3 regions of the Cobetia sp. 3AK genome follow, and region 1 is predicted to be linked to each of the others. Evidence: predicted binding sites of a transcription regulator. Region 1 holds the regulator's gene; each other region holds the start of a gene.
The links. Region 1 encodes LexA, which represses DNA repair genes until DNA is damaged. Its sites were predicted from a motif close to TACTGTNTANNTANACAGTA; they were not measured.

Region 1 (4,211 bases):
AGGCGTGAACACCTCTCCCGTGAAGCGCCGCCCACGATAGACGGCACCACGCGGATTGCCCTCCCCGATCGCGGCGCGAACCACATGCCAGCCGGTCGGCGTGCAACCGCTGCCATCGAGCTCGCCGATACCGTTGAGGCCGCTGGAGATCGCACAGGCATGCACCAGCGTGTCAGGGTCAGCCGCGGGGGGCGGCGCATCACGACTGCCACTGGGCGCGTCATTGCGTATCTCGAGACGCTGGCGGGTGAGATCCACGCAGACCCAGCAAGCCATCAGCTGGCCGCCTGGGTGACCGCTTCACCATCTCCGAGCGAGGCCGGCAGCGGAGCCGCCATCGCCGCCACCACCACCGGACGCATGTGCTGGATCAGCTCGCGCACACTGGTGTGATGGCCGTATTCGGCCTCTTCGATATCGCGCAGTGCGTCCAGTCCCGAGAAGGTGAAGATCACGCTGCCGAGCATGAAGTGCAGACGCCAGAAGCGCTCGTTGTCTGGCAGGTCCGGCGTCGCAAGCTTCAGGAGCTCGGCGAAGCGGCTGAAGACCGTGCCGTAATGCTCGCGAATGTAGCGGCGCATGTGGCCCTGCCCCTGGGTATAGGCAAGCCCGAGCAGGCGCATGAAGGTACGCAGGCTGTTGCGCTCGGCCGGCACCTCAAGCACCGTGCGCGCCATCACTTCCAGCAGCGTTTCCAGCGGCACCTGACGACCGGCATGCTGCTGCTCGACACTGTCGAGTGCCGCATGGAAACGCTCGCTGAAGGGGTCGAGATAGCGGGCGAACACTGCCTGGATCAATGACTTCTTTGAGCCGAAGTGATAATTGACCGCCGCCAGGTTGACCTTGGCCTTGCTGGTGATATTGCGCAGCGAGGTTTCGGCGAAGCCTCGCTCGGCGAACAGGACCTCGGCGGTATCGAGGATACGGGTAACGGTATCGGTCTGGGCCATGGGCGGATGCCTTGTCAGGTGATCAATCACGAGGGGGCACGGGAGTCCTTGTCCCCCCGGACAACGGCAAGGCCGTGGCCCGGGGGGCGACTCTTCTCATGCAGGTCAATCAAACGACATGTCGGTCTTCACGCACCGCGTGTCAGGCAGCGACTCCGAGGCGGAGGCTGCCACGAGCCGTATCCCGAGCACAGGACAGACGCACAGGACACACAGGGCCTGTGTACCGGTAGCCGGATGCGCCCGACGAACATTCGTTTGAAACAAGATAATTCTAGCTGTCCATGCCATGACTGGCAATTGCTGGTTGTTTCAAACACTCGACAGCCAAGACCGGCAGGACGCGCATTCACGCGGGACATTCGGGGACGGGATGGTCATGGGGCGTCCCGGACACCCGCTGTCTCGCGTCAGCATGTCGATGTCGACGAAGATGCCGGCAACGTTGCTGCCAAAGCACCCACGATGCCTTGCATGACCGCCATGACTGGATACAATGACAGTTGTATGGATGCACACCCCGTGCCGTCAGCTCAGATGCCGCCCAGGCCAAAGGCAATGCCCATGACTCAGCCGCTTACTCCGCGCCAGCAGGATGTCTTCGATTTCATCATCAAGACCATCAAGTCCTCAGGCTATCCGCCAACGCGTGCCGAAATCGCCCAGGCACTGGGCTTTCGCTCACCGAATGCCGCGGAAGAGCATCTGCGTGCCCTGAAGCGCAAGGGAGCCATCGAGATGGTGCCGGGCACCTCGCGGGGCATCCGCGTGCCGTCTCTGGCAGAGGCGGAAGAGGATAGCGAGCAGGGCCTGCCGGTCATCGGGGAAGTGGCCGCTGGCAGCCCTATCCTGGCCAGCCAGCATATCGATCGCCATTGCCCGCTGCCCAGTGACTACTTCTCGCCTGCCGCCGACTATCTGCTGCGCGTGCGCGGGGTCTCGATGAAGGATGTCGGCATTCTGGAAGGTGACCTGCTGGCCGTGCACCGCACGAGCAGCGTGCGTGACGGACAGATCGTGGTGGCGCGTCTGGGAGATGAAGTGACGGTGAAGCGCTTCCGTCGCGATGGCCATTACGTATGGCTGGAAGCCGAGAACGAGGACTTCGCTCCCATCAAGGTGGATCTGCGCACGGACAGCCTGGAAATCGAGGGCCTCGGCGTGGGCGTGATCCGCGATGGCGGCCTGCACTGATCTCAAGGCTCGCAGGCAGTCTGACCTCACAGCGCTGACGCGCAGATGACGATTGTCGCCATCAGGGCATCCACGAAAAAACCCGCCGATTGGCGGGTTTTTTCGTGACAGGCAGACATGCGGGAAGTGCTCAGTGCACCATGCCTTCCGACTGCTCGTCTTCATCATCCTCGCCATCCCACAGGCGGGTGCGGGTGATGGCGTGGTCGATCATCTCACGCGCGACCTCGAAGCGATTGTCACGCAGCAGATCGGCAGCTTCATCGGAGATGCGGATACTGAGAAGTGGCTCACCTTCACTCTCGGCGGCACGCAGGATCACTTCCCCATCTTCCATTTGCACGATTTCAAGTACGGCGGGATCGGACACGTCATTCCTCCTGCACGGCATCCTGAGGATACCGGCGTCGTTGTGATCGTCAGCTTGACGGCGGGCAGGCCCTGCGACTTGCAGTCACTGGCGACAATGCAGAAAAAAGTACGACCACAGCCAGAGCCATGGTCGTACCGGAGAATGCAGGGCTTGCCACAATGCCGCCAGTCTAGCACCCGTCATGCCAGGGCGTCACCTGAATGACAGGTGCGTGACATGCCAGCGCCTTCGGGTCAGGCAAGGCGCGACGCTACCACTCCACATTCGACTCGCGAAGGTGTGACAGCAACGCCTTCATGGCGCTGACTGCCGTGGCGAGACGCTCTGCCAGAGGCGCATTGGCCGCCGCGGCGATGATGAGACCATCGCCACGCGCCTGGCCTTCCTCACGCCGGGCAGCACCGCCCTCTTCATGCAGACGCGTGATATCGGCCACCAGCTGGCTCAACCAACTGTCCGGCTGCGCCTGCAGGCTTCGCAACTGCTCGATTTCCGCCACGGGAGTCGGCGGTGTGGCCAGCCGCTCGCGCCAGCCGACCTCAGGCCAGCGTGCCGACGCGGCGCACTCCTCGATCAACGAGGCCAATGCCAGCTCCATCAACGCCAGCGCCCCTTCCTCACCGGCCATGCGCCGTGCGACGGCATGCTCATCACGCGTCGCGACGGCCGTCTGCTCCAGCAGCAACTCGGCCTGATACAGCAGTTGATTGGTGCGGCCACGCTGGCTCATCAGCTCTTGGCTCCCTTGCGCTTGTCCTCGACGACCCAACGGCCGTTGTCGAAGGTCGCCTTCCACCCCGTCGCCTTGCCATCCTCGTCCGTCATCACGAACTGCTCCTTGGCCTTGCGCGAGAAACGAATCTGCGTCGGGCGGCCATCGGGGTCTTTCTCCGGCGCCTTGAGGATGAAGTGATACTTCTCCGGCAGCTCGTCGGCATGCGCCTTGAGCTCGCTGACCAGCGGCGGACGCGTCTCGCGATTCTTGGGGAACTGACTGGCGGCAAGGAACAGGCCACTGGCGCCATCACGCAGCACGTAGTGATCCTCGACCTTCACGCAGGCAAGTTCCGGCATGGGGATCGGGTCCATCTTCGGCGGCGCGACCTCCCCGGACTTGAGCAGCTTGCGGGTGTTCTTGCAATCCTCGTTGGTGCAGCCGAAGTACTTGCCGAAACGCCCGGTCTTGAGCTGCATGTCGGCACCGCACTTGTCGCACTCGATCACCGGTCCATCGTAGCCCTTGATGCGGAACTGACCCTGCTCGACTTCATGTCCCACGCAGTCCGGGCTGTTGCCGCAGACGTGCAGCTTGCGCTGCTCGTCGATCAGATAGCTGTCCATGGCCGTGGCGCAGATCGGACAACGGCGCTTGGCACGCAGTGCATCGGTCTCGGCATTCTCATCCGCGTCAGCGGCGACCGCCTCATCCCCCGGCAACAGGTCGATGGTGGTCTTGCAGCGCTCCTTGGGCGGAAGGTTGTAACCGGAGCACCCCAGGAAGACGCCGGTGGAGGCGGTACGGATCTGCATCTCGCGACCACAGGTCGGGCAGGCGATATCGGTCGGCACCGGCTGATTCGGGCGCATGCCCTCTTCTGACTGGGCGTGATCCAGCTCGGCCTTGAACTCGGCGTAGAAGGCATCCAGCAGCTCGCGCCAGTTGCGCTGACCATTGGCCACCTCATCGAGGT
Region 2 (4,211 bases), on a different contig from region 1:
TGAGCATCTCGCGAGCGTGTGCCAGGGTCTGCTCGGACAGGTGAATGCCGCCCAGCATGCGTGCCAGTTCCCGCACGCGGCCACTCTCGTCCAGCAGTGCCATGTGGGTACGTGTGGTGTTCTTCTCTGCCTGCTTCTCGATATGCAGATGTTGATGCGCCTGGGCCGCGACCTGAGGCAGGTGGGTGACGGTCAGCACCTGACCCTTGTCGCCCAGTCGGCGCAGCAGCTGACCGACGATCTCGGCGGTCGCACCGGAGATGCCGACATCCACTTCATCGAAGACCAGGCTGGGAATGGTCGAGCGACTGGCGGCCACCACCTGAATGGCCAGCGAGACACGGGACAGTTCACCGCCCGAGGCGACCTTGGCCAGCGCCCGCGGCGGCTGCCCCGGGTTGGCACTGATGCGGAAGTGGATGCGCTCCATGCCTTCGGGTTGCGGGCGCTCGCGTGGCTCGACGGCAACCTCGAACGTCGCCTTGCCCATGCCGAGGAAGGCCAGTTGATCCTGGATGTCGCTGGCCAGCTGGGGGGCGGCAGCGGCTCGTGACGTACCGACCTCAGCGGCCAGGATCTTCCAGGCATCCCGGCGGGCCGCCACTTCCTGGCGCAGTGCCTCGATGGCCTCCTCGTCACCCCCGAGCCCTTCCAGCTCCTCGCTCAGTCGCTGGTGCAGGCCATGCAGCTCCTCGGGCAAGACATGATGCTTGCGGGCGATCTGGTGGATGCGCCCAAGGCGCTCATCGACGAAGGCCAGGCGCTCCGGGTCGAGTTCGGTGACTTCGACGAAGCGGTTCAGCTCGCGTGCCGCTTCTTCTATCTGGATGCGTGCCTCTTCCAGCATGCCCAGTGCGCTGGCCAGCGAACCCTGCTCGCTGCCCGGCAAGTGTGTCAGTCGCGCCACGGCCTGATTGAGGCGCGCGAGGGCGCCTTCATCATCATGATCGCAGCACTCGGCGGCGGCCTGTGCCTCGCTGAGAATCTGTTCGGCATTGGCCAGGGTTTCCTGCTCCTGCTCCAGTGCCTCCAGCTCGCCTTCGCTGAGTGCCAGCTCATCAAGCTCCTCGACCTGATAGCGCAACAGCTGGCGACGAGCGCGTACCTCGTCGCCATCATTGCTCATGCGCTTGAGGCGGCGATGTGCCTCCTGCCAGTGGCGGAAGTCCTCGCGCAGCTGCGTGACCTGCGTCTCGATCCCGGCGTACTCGTCGAGCTGACGCAGGTGCGTCTCTTCCTTCAACAGCGAGTGGTGGGCGTGCTGGGAATGGATGTCGATCAGGTGCTCACCCAGTTCCCGCAGGTCCGCGATGGTGCAGGGGGTGCCGTTGATCCAGGCCTTCGAGCGTCCGCTGGCGGTGATCACCCGGCGCAGCAGGCAGTCGTCGCTGCCCAGCTCACGTTCGTCGAGCCACTCGCGCGCATCGCTGAGGCTTGTGATATCGAAGCGTGCGATGAGATCCGCGCGATCCGCGCCATGTCGCACGCTGCCGGCATCGGCACGTTCGCCCAGGCACAGGCCGAGCGCACCGAGCAGGATGGACTTGCCGGCACCCGTCTCGCCGGTGATGGCGGTCATGCCGCGGCGAAAATCGAGTTCCAGTGTCTCGACGATGGCGAAATCTTGAATGGCGAGCTGTAGCAGCATGACTACCTCCGAAGGGAAGCTGGGGCGTACGCCGTGCCGATCATTGCCCGTTTCGGGGGTGACTACGGAGTCGCCATACAGGATGTACATACAGTGTATATGGCTTTTTATACAGCACGCTCCGTCGGCCTTCAATCCATGCCGGACTCAGCTGGCAGAAAAGCCGCATCGAAGGCTTGAGAAGCCGAGTGCCGGCCCCATATAAAGGCCCTGACACTCATCGTCGGCAGCAATGGCGCGGCCTTGCTGCCCTACAGGCAACTCATGGCCTGTCTTCAGGGGTTTGCCTTCGTCGTCTCGAGGCAGGCTCCGCAGGCCACGAACAGGGCAATGGCGCACAGACGTCGGCCCGCAGGAGAACAGCATGGCTCAGGATCCGCAGACCCCGATGGATGAAGAACTTCAGCGTGCCGCTCGCGACGCCGAGCCGCAGCCGGAAACTCCGGAAGGCGAAGTGATTGAAGACATACTGGATGCCACCGATGTCGCCGCCGAAAGCGAAGGTGAGCTGATCGACAATCCGGAAGCCGAGATGCTGGCCGCTCAGGTCGAGGAACTCGAGCAGGCGGTGAAGGAGGCGAAGGACCAGGCGCTGCGTTCAGCTGCCGAGGCGCAGAACGCGCGCCGTCGCGCCGAACAGGATGCCGAGAAGGCTCGCAAGTTCGCGCTGGAGAAGTTCGTCAAGGAAATGCTGCCGGTGGTGGACTCGCTCGAGAAGGCGCTTGAGTCCATGAGCGACGACGAGGCAGCCAAGGCACATGTCGAAGGTATCGAGATGACCTTGAAAATGCAGCTGGATGCCCTGAACAAGTCAGGCGTCGAGCAGCTGGACCCCCACGGCGAGCCCTTCGACCCGGAATACCATCAGGCGGTCGCCATGGTGCCATCTCCGGATGCCGAGCCGAACAGCGTCATCGACGTGATGCAGAAGGGCTACACCCTCAATGGTCGCCTGGTGCGTCCGGCGATGGTCGCGGTCAGCAAGGCCAACTGAGGCCCTGCGGGGTCGAGTGGCCATGAGGGCATGTGTCGTGATGGCACATGCCCGCCCTGCGGGGCTTCAAGGAGGATCAGGGCGGCAAAAAATGCCAGCACACCCTTGAAAGCCTGACGCGCGACCCCACTTATTGAAGCAAGTTCAGGTGCCGACACAAGGTACCGACAACCAGACTCATCTTTCAGGCTAGCAACAGATTCGAGGTATACGATTATGGGACGCATCATCGGTATTGACTTGGGTACTACCAACTCTTGTGTGGCAGTGCTCGACGGCGACAAGACCAAGGTCATCGAAAACGCTGAAGGTGGCCGCACCACGCCGTCCATCATCGCCTACACCGACGACAACGAGATCCTTGTCGGTCAGTCGGCCAAGCGTCAGGCAGTGACCAACCCGGAGAACACCCTGTTCGCGGTCAAGCGTCTGATCGGTCGCAAGTTCAAGGATGATGTCGTCCAGAAAGACATCAAGATGGTGCCGTACAAGATCGTCGAAGCCGACAATGGCGATGCCTGGGTCCAGGTGAAGGACAAGAAGATGGCACCGCCGCAGATCAGTGCGGAAATCCTCAAGAAGATGAAGAAGACCGCGGAAGACTACCTCGGTGAAGAAGTCACCGAAGCGGTCATCACCGTGCCGGCCTACTTCAACGACTCCCAGCGTCAGGCGACCAAGGACGCCGGCCGCATCGCGGGTCTCGAGGTCAAGCGCATCATCAACGAGCCGACTGCCGCGGCACTCGCCTACGGCATGGACAAGTCTCGTGGTGACAAGACCATCGCGGTCTACGACCTGGGTGGCGGTACCTTCGATATCTCCATCATCGAAGTCGCGGACGTCGACGGTGAGACCCAGTTCGAAGTGCTCGCCACCAACGGCGACACCTTCCTGGGCGGTGAAGATTTCGACATGCATCTGATCAACTACCTCGTTGACCAGTTCAAGTCCGACAGCGGCATCGACCTGTCCGGCGACAATCTCGCCATGCAGCGTCTGAAGGAAGCTGCCGAGAAGGCCAAGATCGAGCTGTCCAGCGCTCAGCAGACCGACGTGAACCTGCCGTACATCACCGCAGACAACACCGGTCCGAAGCACCTGAACGTCAAGGTGACCCGTTCCAAGCTCGAGTCGCTGGTCGATGAGCTGGTCGCTCGCTCCCTGAAGCCGTGCCAGACCGCTCTGGCCGATGCCGGCCTGTCCGCTTCCGAGATCGACGATGTCATCCTGGTCGGTGGTCAGACTCGCATGCCGCTGGTGCAGTCCAAGGTCGCTGAATTCTTCGGCAAGGAAGCGCGCAAGGACGTCAACCCGGATGAAGCGGTCGCCGTCGGCGCCGGTATCCAGGGTGGCGTGCTGGGTGGCGACGTCAAGGACGTGCTGCTGCTGGACGTGACGCCGCTGACGCTGGGCATCGAGACCATGGGTGGCGTGCTGACTCCGCTGATCGAGAAGAACACCACCATCCCGACCAAGAAGTCTCAGGTGTTCTCCACCGCTGACGACAACCAGGGCGCGGTGACCATCCACGTCCTGCAGGGTGAGCGCAAGCAGGCGGCACAGAAC
Region 3 (4,211 bases), 220 kb from region 1:
CATCCGACCCCGATTGATGGGATGGCCCGGAACCTTGTTCACCCTGGCTTACGGGCTTGTCCAGAGTGTGGCATTACCCTTCCTGATAGGAGGGTATGTCATGTGGTGGTATGCCACCCAGCCGCTGGTGCATGCCGTGGCGATCAGCGTGTTGTTGTATCTGATCTATCTTGCCTTGTGCTCCTGGTATGCATTGATGGGATTGCTATGTGTGAGCCGAGTGCCGTCACTTGCGCTACGCGACATGATCTGGCTGCCGGTACTTCCGATATATCAGCTGAGCATGCGCCTATTGGCTCTGGTCGCGATTCTCAATGAAATGCTGCGTCGCAGCCACGAAGAAACCAGCATGGCACCCTGGTGGGTCCTGCGAAGAGGAAACCGTTTCTGATGGATATTCGTTTCGATCCCGAAAAATCCCGTCGTCCTGATCAGCAGGATGGGCTCAAGGTGCCTTACGCCAAGGCACGTCGTGGCGGGGGGCGCTGGCGTTGGTTTGGTTTGATGGCATTGGTACTGGTCCCCATCGTCGCCTTCAGCTGGTATGCATTACGTGATCGTGTGTTGCTGGTGGCGCCAGCAGTGCTGACTCATGAGCCTCTTGTGATCACCAGTCCGCGCGATGCTCGTGTCACTGAGGTTCCCCAGCGTGCGGGTAACAAGGTGTCCGTCGATATGAGGCTGTTCGAGCTTGAGGATCCGGCACTCACTGCCGAGCGACATGCACTTGAAGATATATTGTCGACCTTGCCTCCTCAAGGCGCCCAGGAACAAAGTGAGTCATTGATAGAGACGGCACAGCGACGTGTGGCCAATGCACAGTCGTCCTTGACGTTCCAGTCCGGGGTGGCGGACAAGTTCGAAGCGTTCCGACGACAGGGAGAAGTGCCTCTGACGGATCTGGCCAGTATTCATGTCGCGCGTTCAAATGCTCGTGATCAGCTCTCCGAGGCTGAAGAGAACCTCTTGTTGCAGCAACGTGAGAAGTTGCGTGCCGAGCTGGTGGGTCCTATCGTCCAGCGACGTCAGAATCTGACACGGGAGCTTGCTCAGCTGGAAGCGATGATCCATGAGTTGAGGATCGATGCCTCGCAAGATGGTCTGTTGGCCAAGACCTATGTCCAGGTCGGCCAGCGAGTCAGTGCAGGAGATCCTCTGGGAGTCCTGGTGCCAGCCAACTCACCCGAGTTCCATGCTTATTTCTCACCCAAGTATGTTGGCAAGGTCGCCGTAGGGCGGGTTGCTGAAGCACATTTTGCAGATGGGCGAAGTATATTGGCTCGCATCGTAGCGCCACCGGAACTGACGCAGAAGCTTCCCTCTCAATTGGCGGGCCCTTTCGACGGTCATCAGGCAATGCTGGAAGTAAGGTTGAAACCGCTTGAGAAAATCGATGTTCAACACGATGTGGAGGGCTTGCCATTGGAAATACGGCTACGCTCACCCTCGGCGCTCTGGGGTAATTGGGGGGAGGAGGGCGAGACTCATCGGGAAAACGATGCCGTTGCAGGTGGTGTTAAGTAAGCTCACCCTCTCCTGTCCAAGATGTTTACACCCATCACTCGTCACCCTCTCAGAACAGCCCCAGCTGTTGCGTCTCTTCGTGGGCCTTGAGTCGGACACCGACTCCCAGCAGGCGCACCGGTCGATGGCCACGTTGCCAGGCTTGCTCCATCAGCAGTGCGAAACTCCTGGCGTCCGGCAATGAGAGGGTGGAGGCGGGGAGGAGGCTTTCCAGCGTGGTGCTGGTGAAGTCGTTGAAGCGTACCTTGACGAACTGCTTGGCCAGCACCGGCTGTTCCTGGCGTGCGTGACGCTCCCCGAGGCGCTCCATCAGCATGGGAAGCTTGGCGAGGCACGCGGAGAGATCCGGAAGATCCTGATCGAAAGTGCGTTCGACACTGATGGACTTCCGCTCTCTCTCGACCTTGACGGGGCGGTCATCAATGCCATGAGAGAGTTCATGCAGGCGATGTCCGAATTTGCCGAAGTGTTCGACCAGTGTGGTCAGTGGTGTCGTGCGGATGTCATCGCAGGTGGTAATCTCCAGCCGATTGAGGCGGGCCAGCGTGGCCGGGCCGACGCCATGCAGCTTGCCGACGGGCAGCTTACGAATGAAGGCGTCGCTGGACTCTGGCGTGATCACCGTCAGGCCATCGGGTTTCTCCCAGTCACTCGCGATCTTGGCCAGGAACTTGTTGGCGGCTACGCCGATCGACAGCGTGACCCCGGTGCGCTTCAGGGCTTCTTCCTTCAGCCAGCGCGCCATCCAGGTCGCGCTTCCCTGAAATTCCTCGATATCGCTGACGTCCAGGTAGGCTTCGTCCAGCGATAGAGGTTCCACCAGTGGTGTCAGTTCGTGAAACAGTGCCTGGATCTCCTGCGAGACGGCACGGTAGCGCTCGAAGTCGGGGGGGACGAGTATCAGTTGCGGACACAGGCGCAGGGCGCGCGCTGTGGACATCGCAGAGCGGACGCCGAAGGCGCGAGCCGGATAATTGCAGGTGGCGATCACGCCACGTTGCTCGGTGCGGCCACCGATGGCGATGGGCACCTCGCGCCACTCTGGGTGACGAAGCATCTCGACGGCGGCGTAGAAACAATCGCAGTCAGCATGAAGGATCTTGCGCATTCGCGCATCATCCTAAAAGACTGGATGGCTGTCCAGTGTCAGGCGGCGTGTCGCCTCATTCTTCGCCCAGAGACGACAGCGCCCGGCAGACGTGATGCCTGCCGGGCGTTGTCGTATTTCCTGTTGCCGTTGCCAGGCTACCCTGGCCGGCGGATTACAGCGTCATCGCCGCCACCCAGCCGAAGACGATCAACGGGATGTTGTAGTGGATGAAGGTCGGCACCACGCTGTCCCAGATATGATCATGCTGTTGATCGACATTCAGGCCTGCCGTCGGGCCGAGTGTGGAGTCAGAGGCGGGGGAGCCAGCATCGCCCAGTGCGGCCGCGGTGCCGATCAGGGCGACGGTCGCCAGGGGGGAAAAGCCGAACTGCAGGGCCAGCGGGACATAGATCGCCGCGATGATCGGGATGGTGGAAAAGCTGGAGCCGATGCCCAGCGTGATGAAGAGTCCGACCATCAGCATGACGAGCGCGGCCAACGGCTTGTTGTCTCCGATGATGTGGAAGGAGGCATCCACCAGGGTCTGGATATCACCCGTAGCTTTCATGACGGAGGCGAAGCCGGCTGCCGAGATCATGATGAAGCCGATCAGTGCCATCATGCGCATGCCGGAGGTGAACAGGTCGTCGGCTTCGTTCCACTTGAACAGGCCACCCAGGGAAAGAATGGCGAAGCCGACCAGGCCGCCCAGGATCATCGAGCCGGAATAGAGCTGGATGCCCAGGGCGGCGATGATGGCGACCCCAGCCATGATCAGGCCGCTGCGGGATGGTGCATGCACTGGAGTATGGTGCGGGACATTGGTCGACTTGATCTCGCGATTGGCGTAGTCACGCGGCTTGCGATAGGAGACGAAGACCGCAGTCAGAAGTCCCAGGAACATGCCGCCTACCGGAATGGCCATTGCCATCGGCACCATGCCGCGGGTGACTTCCAGCCCCATTGCCTGGCCCGCTTCATTGATGTTGGCCAGCAGGATGTCATTGAGGAAGATGGAACCGAAGCCCACCGGCAGCAGCATGTAGGGAGCCGTCAGACCAAAGGTCAGGGCACAGGCGACAGCGCGGCGATCCAGGCGCAGGCGGTTCATGGCCACCAGCAGTGGCGGAATCAGGATCGGAATGAAGGCGATGTGGACAGGGATCAGGTTCTGGGACGAGATCGCCACCAATGTCACGCTGCCCAGCAAGCCGTACTTGATGGCGGTCTGACGGCGAGGGGTGCTCTCCCCATTGAGCATACCGATCAGGCGTGCGGCAAGAAGATCCGGTAGGCCGGAGCGAGACAGGGCCACGGCAAAGGCACCGAGCGTGGCATAGGCCAGGGCGACCTTGGCACCACCGCCGACGCCGTCGTTGAAGGCGCCGAGAGTGTCAGTCAGAGACAGGCCACTGAACAGGCCGCCGACCAAGGCGCCGGCCACCAGAGCGAAGACGACCGAGACTCGGGCCAGTGACAGGCCGACCATGACCAGAACGGCCAGTATTACCGCATTCATGCGAGTACCTCATTAAGGGAGATGTGCCAATGGAGCGGGGGGTTGCAGGTGTGCGCGGCCACCCGATCCCGGGCAATA

Region 2: recN (DNA repair protein RecN) is a predicted target of LexA. The motif match lies at 1,725-1,744, and genes of this name have one in related genera.
Region 3: dinB (DNA polymerase IV) is a predicted target of LexA. The motif match lies at 2,651-2,670, and genes of this name have one in related genera.

Annotation. Positions count from the first base shown of each region.
Region 1 is NZ_JARWKR010000001.1:290,134-294,344, forward strand. It holds gene QD228_RS01240 (L,D-transpeptidase) at 1-276, opposite strand, end outside; gene QD228_RS01245 (TetR/AcrR family transcriptional regulator) at 276-953, opposite strand; gene lexA (transcriptional repressor LexA) at 1,518-2,147, shown strand; gene QD228_RS01255 (hypothetical protein) at 2,278-2,517, opposite strand; gene QD228_RS01260 (DUF6586 family protein) at 2,771-3,250, opposite strand; gene topA (type I DNA topoisomerase) at 3,250-4,211, opposite strand, start outside.
Region 2 is NZ_JARWKR010000006.1:296,891-301,101, forward strand. It holds gene recN (DNA repair protein RecN) at 1-1,648, opposite strand, end outside; gene grpE (nucleotide exchange factor GrpE) at 2,013-2,642, shown strand; gene dnaK (molecular chaperone DnaK) at 2,859-4,211, shown strand, end outside.
Region 3 is NZ_JARWKR010000001.1:72,735-76,945, reverse strand. It holds gene QD228_RS00345 (glycosyltransferase) at 1-391, shown strand, start outside; gene QD228_RS00340 (HlyD family efflux transporter periplasmic adaptor subunit) at 391-1,524, shown strand; gene dinB (DNA polymerase IV) at 1,574-2,632, opposite strand; gene QD228_RS00330 (Na+/H+ antiporter family protein) at 2,787-4,133, opposite strand.